DNA from 2 places in the Methylobacterium sp. WL9 genome. Region 2 is predicted to be linked to the other one. Evidence: predicted binding sites of a transcription regulator. Region 2 holds the regulator's gene; the other holds the start of a gene.
The links. Region 2 encodes LexA, which represses DNA repair genes until DNA is damaged. Its sites were predicted from a motif close to TGTTCNNNNTGTGTTCNG; they were not measured.

Region 1 (3,407 bases), on a different contig from region 2:
TACTGCATCCGGCGTGCGAGCAGCCGTTCCAGAGTGTGTGACGGCAGCGCCCTTGCGGCCAATCCCCGACCCGCCTAGTTTTCCATTCAGCATCACGAGTTGAGCCGACGCTCAACGCCAACCTGCCCTTCCCGGCAAGGTGGCGCCCTGATCAAACAGGGGATGCGGCCGGTCCGGCAACCAAGGGGACTTCGCCGCGCGTCAGCTCATCCGAATGGAAAAGAGCCGTGGCCGACATCCTCACCGAGCAGCAATTCGCCAGCGACAATTATTCGGGGATTTGCCCGGAGGCCTGGAACGCGATGGCCGAGGCCAACACGGGCCACGCCCCCGCCTATGGCGCCGATGCTTGGACCGAGCGGGCGGCGGAAGCCTTCAGAAACCTGTTCGAGACCGACTGCGAGGTGTTCTTCGCCTTCAACGGCACGGCGGCGAATTCGATGGCGCTCGCCTCGCTCTGCCAAAGCTATCACAGCGTGATCTGCGCCGAGAGCGCCCATGTCGAGACCGACGAGTGCGGCGCGCCGGAATTCTTCTCCGGCGGCTCGAAGCTGCTGACCGCGCCGACGACGGACGGGCTGCTGACGCCCGAGGCGGTGCGGGCGGTGGCCGGACGGCGCAGCGACATCCACTTCCCGAAGCCGCGCGCGGTGACGATCACGCAATCGACCGAGACCGGCCGGGTCTATTCCGTCGCGCAACTGCAGGCGCTCTCCGAAACCTGCCGGAGCCTCGGCCTGCGCCTGCACATGGACGGTGCCCGCTTCGCCAACGCCTGCGCCTCGCTGCAGCGCTCGCCCGCAGAGCTGACCTGGAAATCCGGCGTCGACGTGCTCTGCTTCGGCGGCACCAAGAACGGCATGGCGGTGGGCGAGGCGATCCTGTTCTTCGACCGGGCGATGGCGGAGGACTTCGACTACCGCTGCAAGCAGGCCGGCCAGCTCGCCTCGAAGATGCGCTACCTCTCGGCCCCCTGGGTCGGGATGCTGGAGAGCGGAGCCTGGCTCCGCAACGCCGAGCACGCCAATGCCTGCGCCCGAAGGCTCGCCGCCGCGGTGGCCGACGTGCCGGGTGTGTCCGCGATGTTCCCGGTCGAGGCGAACGCCGTATTTCTATCGGCGGCGCCGGACGTGCTCGACGCCCTCGCCCGGCGGGGCTGGCGCTTCTACACCTTCATCGGCGGCGGAGCGCGGTTCATGTTCGCCTGGGATACGGCGCCCGAGCGGGTCGATGCCCTGGCGCGGGACATCCGCGCCTGCGCGGTGCCGGTGGCGGCCTGAGGCTTCCGCGTCAAACGAGGTAGGTGATCGTCGCGGCAACGGCCGTGGCGAAGGTCGCGAGGGTGATCGCGGCCGGCGTCAGCAGCATCGGCCCGCGCAGGGCGGAGACCCGCTCCCCCTCGTCGGCACACCCGAAAGCCTGTCCGGCCGCCTGCTCGAGGCGGACGAGGGAGAGATGACGCGCTTGGGCGGCGGCGGTGGTCATCGAAAAAGTCTCCCTGTGGCGTCGGGTCGGCGGCAAAGCTTGACCATTGCGTTAACCAACGCGCGAATGTCGCACCCGGTTCCGTGCCGGAGGCGGCCTGCGACGCGATGTTAACCACGGCGAGCCGACACTCCGATGACACCGGGCTGCCTGCGCCGGCCGGCGTGTCGGCCGCTCACTGGCTCGGCCCCGGCCCGCATGCGATGATGCGCTGCGCCCGGGCGACGGAATCGCGCTGTTTGTTTCCGTTCTGTTCTGGTACGATCGAGGGATGAAGGCGAATGCTGCGCGACCAAACCCAGGCGTCCGGAGCCGCCGCGTGAGCGACCCCGCACGCGATCTGTTCGGTCCCGGAGCCAAGGGAGCAGCCGCCACGCCGAAGGACGTCCAGCCGGACGCCGCCGAGCGCCGCCGCAAGGTCGCGGTCGTGCCGGCGGTCGAGAGCGCCGAGGCGGGCTATAACGCCTCCGACATCGAGGTGCTGGAGGGGTTGGAGCCGGTGCGGCGCCGGCCCGGCATGTATATTGGCGGCACGGACGACCGCGCCCTGCACCACCTCTTCGCCGAGGTGATCGACAATTCGATGGACGAGGCGGTGGCGGGCCATGCCAGCTTCATCGAGGTGGAGCTCGAGGAAGGCGGCAGCCTCGTCGTGACCGATAACGGCCGCGGCATCCCCATCGACCCGCACCCGAAGTTTCCCGGCAAGTCGGCGCTCGAGGTCATCATGACCACGCTGCATGCCGGCGGTAAATTCGATTCCAAGGTCTACGAGACCTCCGGCGGCCTGCACGGCGTCGGCATCTCGGTGGTGAACGCCCTGTCGGACGTTCTCGAAGTCGAGGTCGCCCGCAACCAGACCCTCTACCGCCAGAATTTTTCCCGCGGGCATGCGCAGGGGCCGATCGTCGAGGTCGGGCGCGTCAACAACCGGCGCGGCACCCGCGTGCGCTTCCACCCCGACGCCCAAATCTTCGGGGCCCACCATTTCGACCCGCGCCGCCTCTTCAAGATGGCGCGCTCCAAGGCCTACCTCTTCGGCGGCGTCGAGATCCGCTGGCGCTGCGCGCCGTCCCTCGTCGAGGGCATGGAGGGAGTCCCGTCCGAAGCCGTGCATAAATTCCCCGGCGGCCTGCGCGACTATCTCGGCCGCGAGATCGACGGCAAGGAGCTCGTCACCGAAGCGGTGTTTTCGGGCAAGATCACCAAGCCCGGCGGCCACGGCTCCATGGAATGGGCCGTCGCCTGGATGGTGCAGGACGACGGGGTGTCGTCCTCCTACTGCAACACGATCCCGACGCCCGAGGGCGGCACCCACGAGGCGGGCCTGCGCGTCGCGCTGCTCCGGGCGCTCCGCGAGCATGCCGAGCGCGTGAACCAGGCCAAGCGCATGGCCCACGTCACCACCGACGACGTCATGGCCACCTGCGCCTCGATGCTGTCCGTGTTCATCCGCGAGCCGGAATTCCAGGGCCAGACCAAGGACAAGCTCGCCACCGTCGAGGCCTCGCGCATCGTCGAGACCGGGATCCGAGACGCCTTCGACCATTGGCTCGCCGCCTCCCCGGCCCAGGCCAACAAGCTCTTGGACTGGGTGATCGACCGCGCCGAGGAGCGCCTGCGCCGCCGCCAGGAGAAGGAGGTCGCCCGCAAGAGCGCCACCCGCAAGCTGCGCCTGCCCGGCAAGCTGGCCGACTGCTCGGCCGCCGGCACGGCCGGCTCCGAGATCTTCATCGTCGAGGGCGATTCGGCCGGCGGCTCCGCCAAGCAGGCGCGCGACCGGAAGACCCAAGCCATTCTCCCCTTGCGCGGAAAGATCCTGAACGTCGCTTCGGCCAGCCGGGACAAGCTCGGCGCCAACCAGCTCATCGGCGACCTGACCCTGGCGCTCGGTTGCGGCACCCTCGCCAACTTCCGCGAGG
Region 2 (3,407 bases):
AGAAGCCGAAGAAGCCCGAATCCCCCTGGGCGGTCACGGGCCTGTACTTCTACGACAACCAGGTCCTCGACATCGCCGCCGCAGTGAAGCCCTCGGACCGGGGCGAACTCGAGATCACATCCGTCAACCAGGCCTATCTCGATCTCGGCCAGCTCCACGTCGAGCGGATGTCCCGCGGCTATGCCTGGCTCGATACCGGCACGCATGACAGCCTGCTGGAAGCGGCGGAGTTCGTACGCACCCTGCAGAACCGCCAGGGCCTCCAGGTCGCCTGCCTGGAGGAGATCGCCTATCTTCAGAACTTCATCACCCGCGACCAGCTCGTCGCCCGCGGCGAACTGTTCGCCAAGACCTCCTACGGCCAGAACCTGCTGCGGCTCGCCAAGGAGGACCAGCCGCTGGACGGGACGGCCTAGCGCTCGCCAAGTGCCATCACGGCACCGGTATAGGTCTCGGCGACTTCGCAGAACGGGATGCCGGCCGCCGTCGAGAGCACGGCCTCGACGAAGAACAGCCTGTTCTCGGGCCCAGGCAGTTCGGCGTCGCCCGGCGTCCAAAGCATCTTGAGCGACAGGTTGCGCCGCGTCGGCGACAGCGGATGCACCACGCGCCCGAACGGGGCCTGCGTGGTCTCCAACATCGTATTCATCTCCGGCGTCAGCCGGCCCGGCACGTACCAGTTGTCGGCCTCGGACAGGACGTGGCCACCGCAGGTCAAGCGGACGCGCCGATAGCGCACCAGCTCGTCGGCACCGATCGCCAGGCGCTCGCGCTGCTCGGCCGAAAGCGGCTTGTCCGCGCCTGCAACCCGTACGGCCGTGAGACGCGGATCGGCGGCGAGGCCGCGCTCGGCGCACCAGGCCTCGAGGACGGCGGTCGCACTGTGGGCGGCGAGCAGGCGGGCACTCAGGGTTTCGATCAAGCACTCGGTCCCGGCCCTCGGTTCGATTGGGAGGATCGTCGGCGGCTCTTGCGCACGGGCCGGTGCCGGTGTCGCAACGCAGCCGACAGCCGCCGCGAGGGCCAATACCGCGATCCGCCGGCCACCCTCGGGGCCTGTCGCACCGTCGGCTTCCGCATCCATTGCGCAGCGCAATACGGTGTCCCGCTGGAAACGTCCATCGGCGAAGGAGACGCAGCTTTGCCCGTCATGGCGCAATTCACGCTTGTCTCTCGCTTGCAGAACACTTGAAGAACGCTTAACGTGTTCGTGGTTTGTTTCGGCGGTTCCGCGCTTGGCGGTCGCCCCCTCCTAGGTGGCTCTCATGTTGACGCGCAAGCAGTTGGAGCTGCTCCAGTTCATCCAGCAGAGAATGAGCGAGAGCGGCGTTCCCCCCTCCTTCGACGAGATGAAGGATGCGCTCGATCTGCGCTCCAAATCCGGCATCCACCGGTTGATCACAGCGCTGGAGGAGCGTGGCTTTCTGCGGCGCCTGCCGAATCGGGCGCGCGCCATCGAGATCATCCGTATTCCGGAGCCGATCACGGGCAAGCAGCCGCCCGCGCCACAGGCCGAAGTGCGTCGTTTCACACCGAGCGTGGTCGAGGGTGGGCGGTCCAAGTCCGTTCCGCCGAGGCCGACGACGACACAGGTCTTCGACGAAGACGGCCGCTCGGTGATGGTGCCGGTGATGGGCCGGATCGCGGCCGGTACGCCGATCTCCGCTATCCAGAACCAGAGCCATTCCATCGCGATGTCGCCGGACTTCCTGGCCGGCGGCGAGCACTACGCGCTGGAAGTGCGCGGCGATTCGATGATCGAGGCCGGCATCCTCGACGGCGACCTCGTGGTGATCCGCAAGCAGGATACAGCCCAGACCGGCGACATCATCGTGGCGCTGATCGACGACGAGGAGGCGACCCTGAAGCGCCTGCGCCGCCGCGGCTCCTCAATCGCTCTGGAGGCCGCCAACCCGGCCTACGAGACCCGCGTACTCGGACCCGACCGGGTCCAGATCCAGGGCCGCCTCGTCAGTCTCGTGCGCCGCTACTGAAGCGGCTCGGCAGGGGCGTCCGCAGCAGAAGCTTCGGTGTCCTCAGTAGGTGACGGCTGCCGGTAGTTCGCGAAGCCTGATGGCTGAACGGGCGTCGGCAAATCCGGTTTGGACGTAGGCGGTTCGGGCGGCTTGATGGCAGCCGCCGGACGCCAGGGCGGCGGTGGACCGGGCTTTCGTACGGTGACCAGAACCGGTCCGCTCGAGTCTAGGCGGATCATCGCCGCGCCGTGCTCGGCCAGAAATTTCCGGTCGAGGAGCAGGCCCGCCGCGCAACCGGGCGGCGCATCTCGGCGGGTCACCAGAATAGCGGCGCGGGCGCAATCCTCGAACAGGCCGCGCCGGTCCTTGACGAGGGACAGCCACCGTCCGTCCGCCAGCCGGATCGTACAGCCGAGCCGGTCGCAGCGGGCGCCCTCCCCCTGCCCGACCTGATCGGCCCGGCGCCCATCGCCGTCGGCCTTGAGCCACTGCTCCAGCACGAAGTTCGGCGGCTTGCCGAGGATGGCGAGGCGCCCATCGGCACCCCGAACCGCCGCGCCGGCCCCATCGCGATCGATGAAGACATCGTAGCGAGCGGGCGTCGCAGCGAGGGCAAGTCCCCCGACGGCTGGCAGCAGAGCCAACCAACGTAGCCGCGAGACCAGAAGCGTCGCGAACAGGAGCGCAGCCGCCAGCAATGCGAGCGCCCAAGGGCCATAGGACGGAACCACGAGATTGGCCTGCCCGAATCCGGCGATCCAGGTCGAGATCGCGAGCATGCCGCGCACCGCCTGCCCCATCAGCCACCAGACCGGCTGATCGAGGGCAAAGGGGTAGGCGAGGATGCCGATCACCGCGGACGGCATCACCACCAGCGACACGAGCGGCAGGGTCAGGGCGTTGCCGACGAGCCCGAACGGCTGAACGGTCTGGAAGTGATAGGTCGAGAACGGCGCCGTCGCGATCTGTGCGACCAGCGTCGTCGCCAACGTGCCGACCACCGCCGCCGCGACGAAGGACAGCGCACGTCCGAACCAGCCGAGGCGCTCGCCCGAGAACAGCCGTCCATCGATGAGCGGCGCGCAGGTGATCAGTCCGGCGACGGCCCCGAACGACATCTGAAAGCTCGGGCCGAGCAGGGCCTCGGGCTCGCGAGCCAGCGCGATCATCGCAGCGAGCGCGAGGTTGCGCATGCTCAATGCCGGGCGGTCGACCAGGATGGCGCCGAGCATCACAAGGGTCATGATCCAGGAGCGCTCGGCCGCGATGTCCCAGCCGGAGAAGGCGCAATAGGCGGTGACGCCGGCCATCGCCGCGCCGGCCGCGATCTTCTTGATCGGCCAGGTGAGCGCCAGAACCGGCACCAGCGCGAGCATCGCCCGCACCAGCCAGAACACGACACCGGCGGCGAGCACCATGTGCAGCCCGGAG

Region 1: parE (DNA topoisomerase IV subunit B) is a predicted target of LexA. The motif match lies at 1,726-1,743, and genes of this name have one in related genera.

The regions. Positions count from the first base shown of each region.
Region 1 is NZ_VRVE01000001.1:82,055-85,461, reverse strand. It holds gene FV217_RS23265 (hypothetical protein) at 1-41, shown strand, start outside; SAM-I-IV-variant riboswitch at 85-194, shown strand; gene FV217_RS00325 (low specificity L-threonine aldolase) at 237-1,280, shown strand; gene FV217_RS00320 (hypothetical protein) at 1,291-1,485, opposite strand; gene parE (DNA topoisomerase IV subunit B) at 1,805-3,407, shown strand, end outside.
Region 2 is NZ_VRVE01000003.1:99,633-103,039, reverse strand. It holds gene rfbA (glucose-1-phosphate thymidylyltransferase RfbA) at 1-416, shown strand, start outside; gene FV217_RS02325 (hypothetical protein) at 413-958, opposite strand; gene lexA (transcriptional repressor LexA) at 1,266-1,994, shown strand; gene FV217_RS02315 (ComEC/Rec2 family competence protein) at 1,988-3,407, opposite strand, start outside.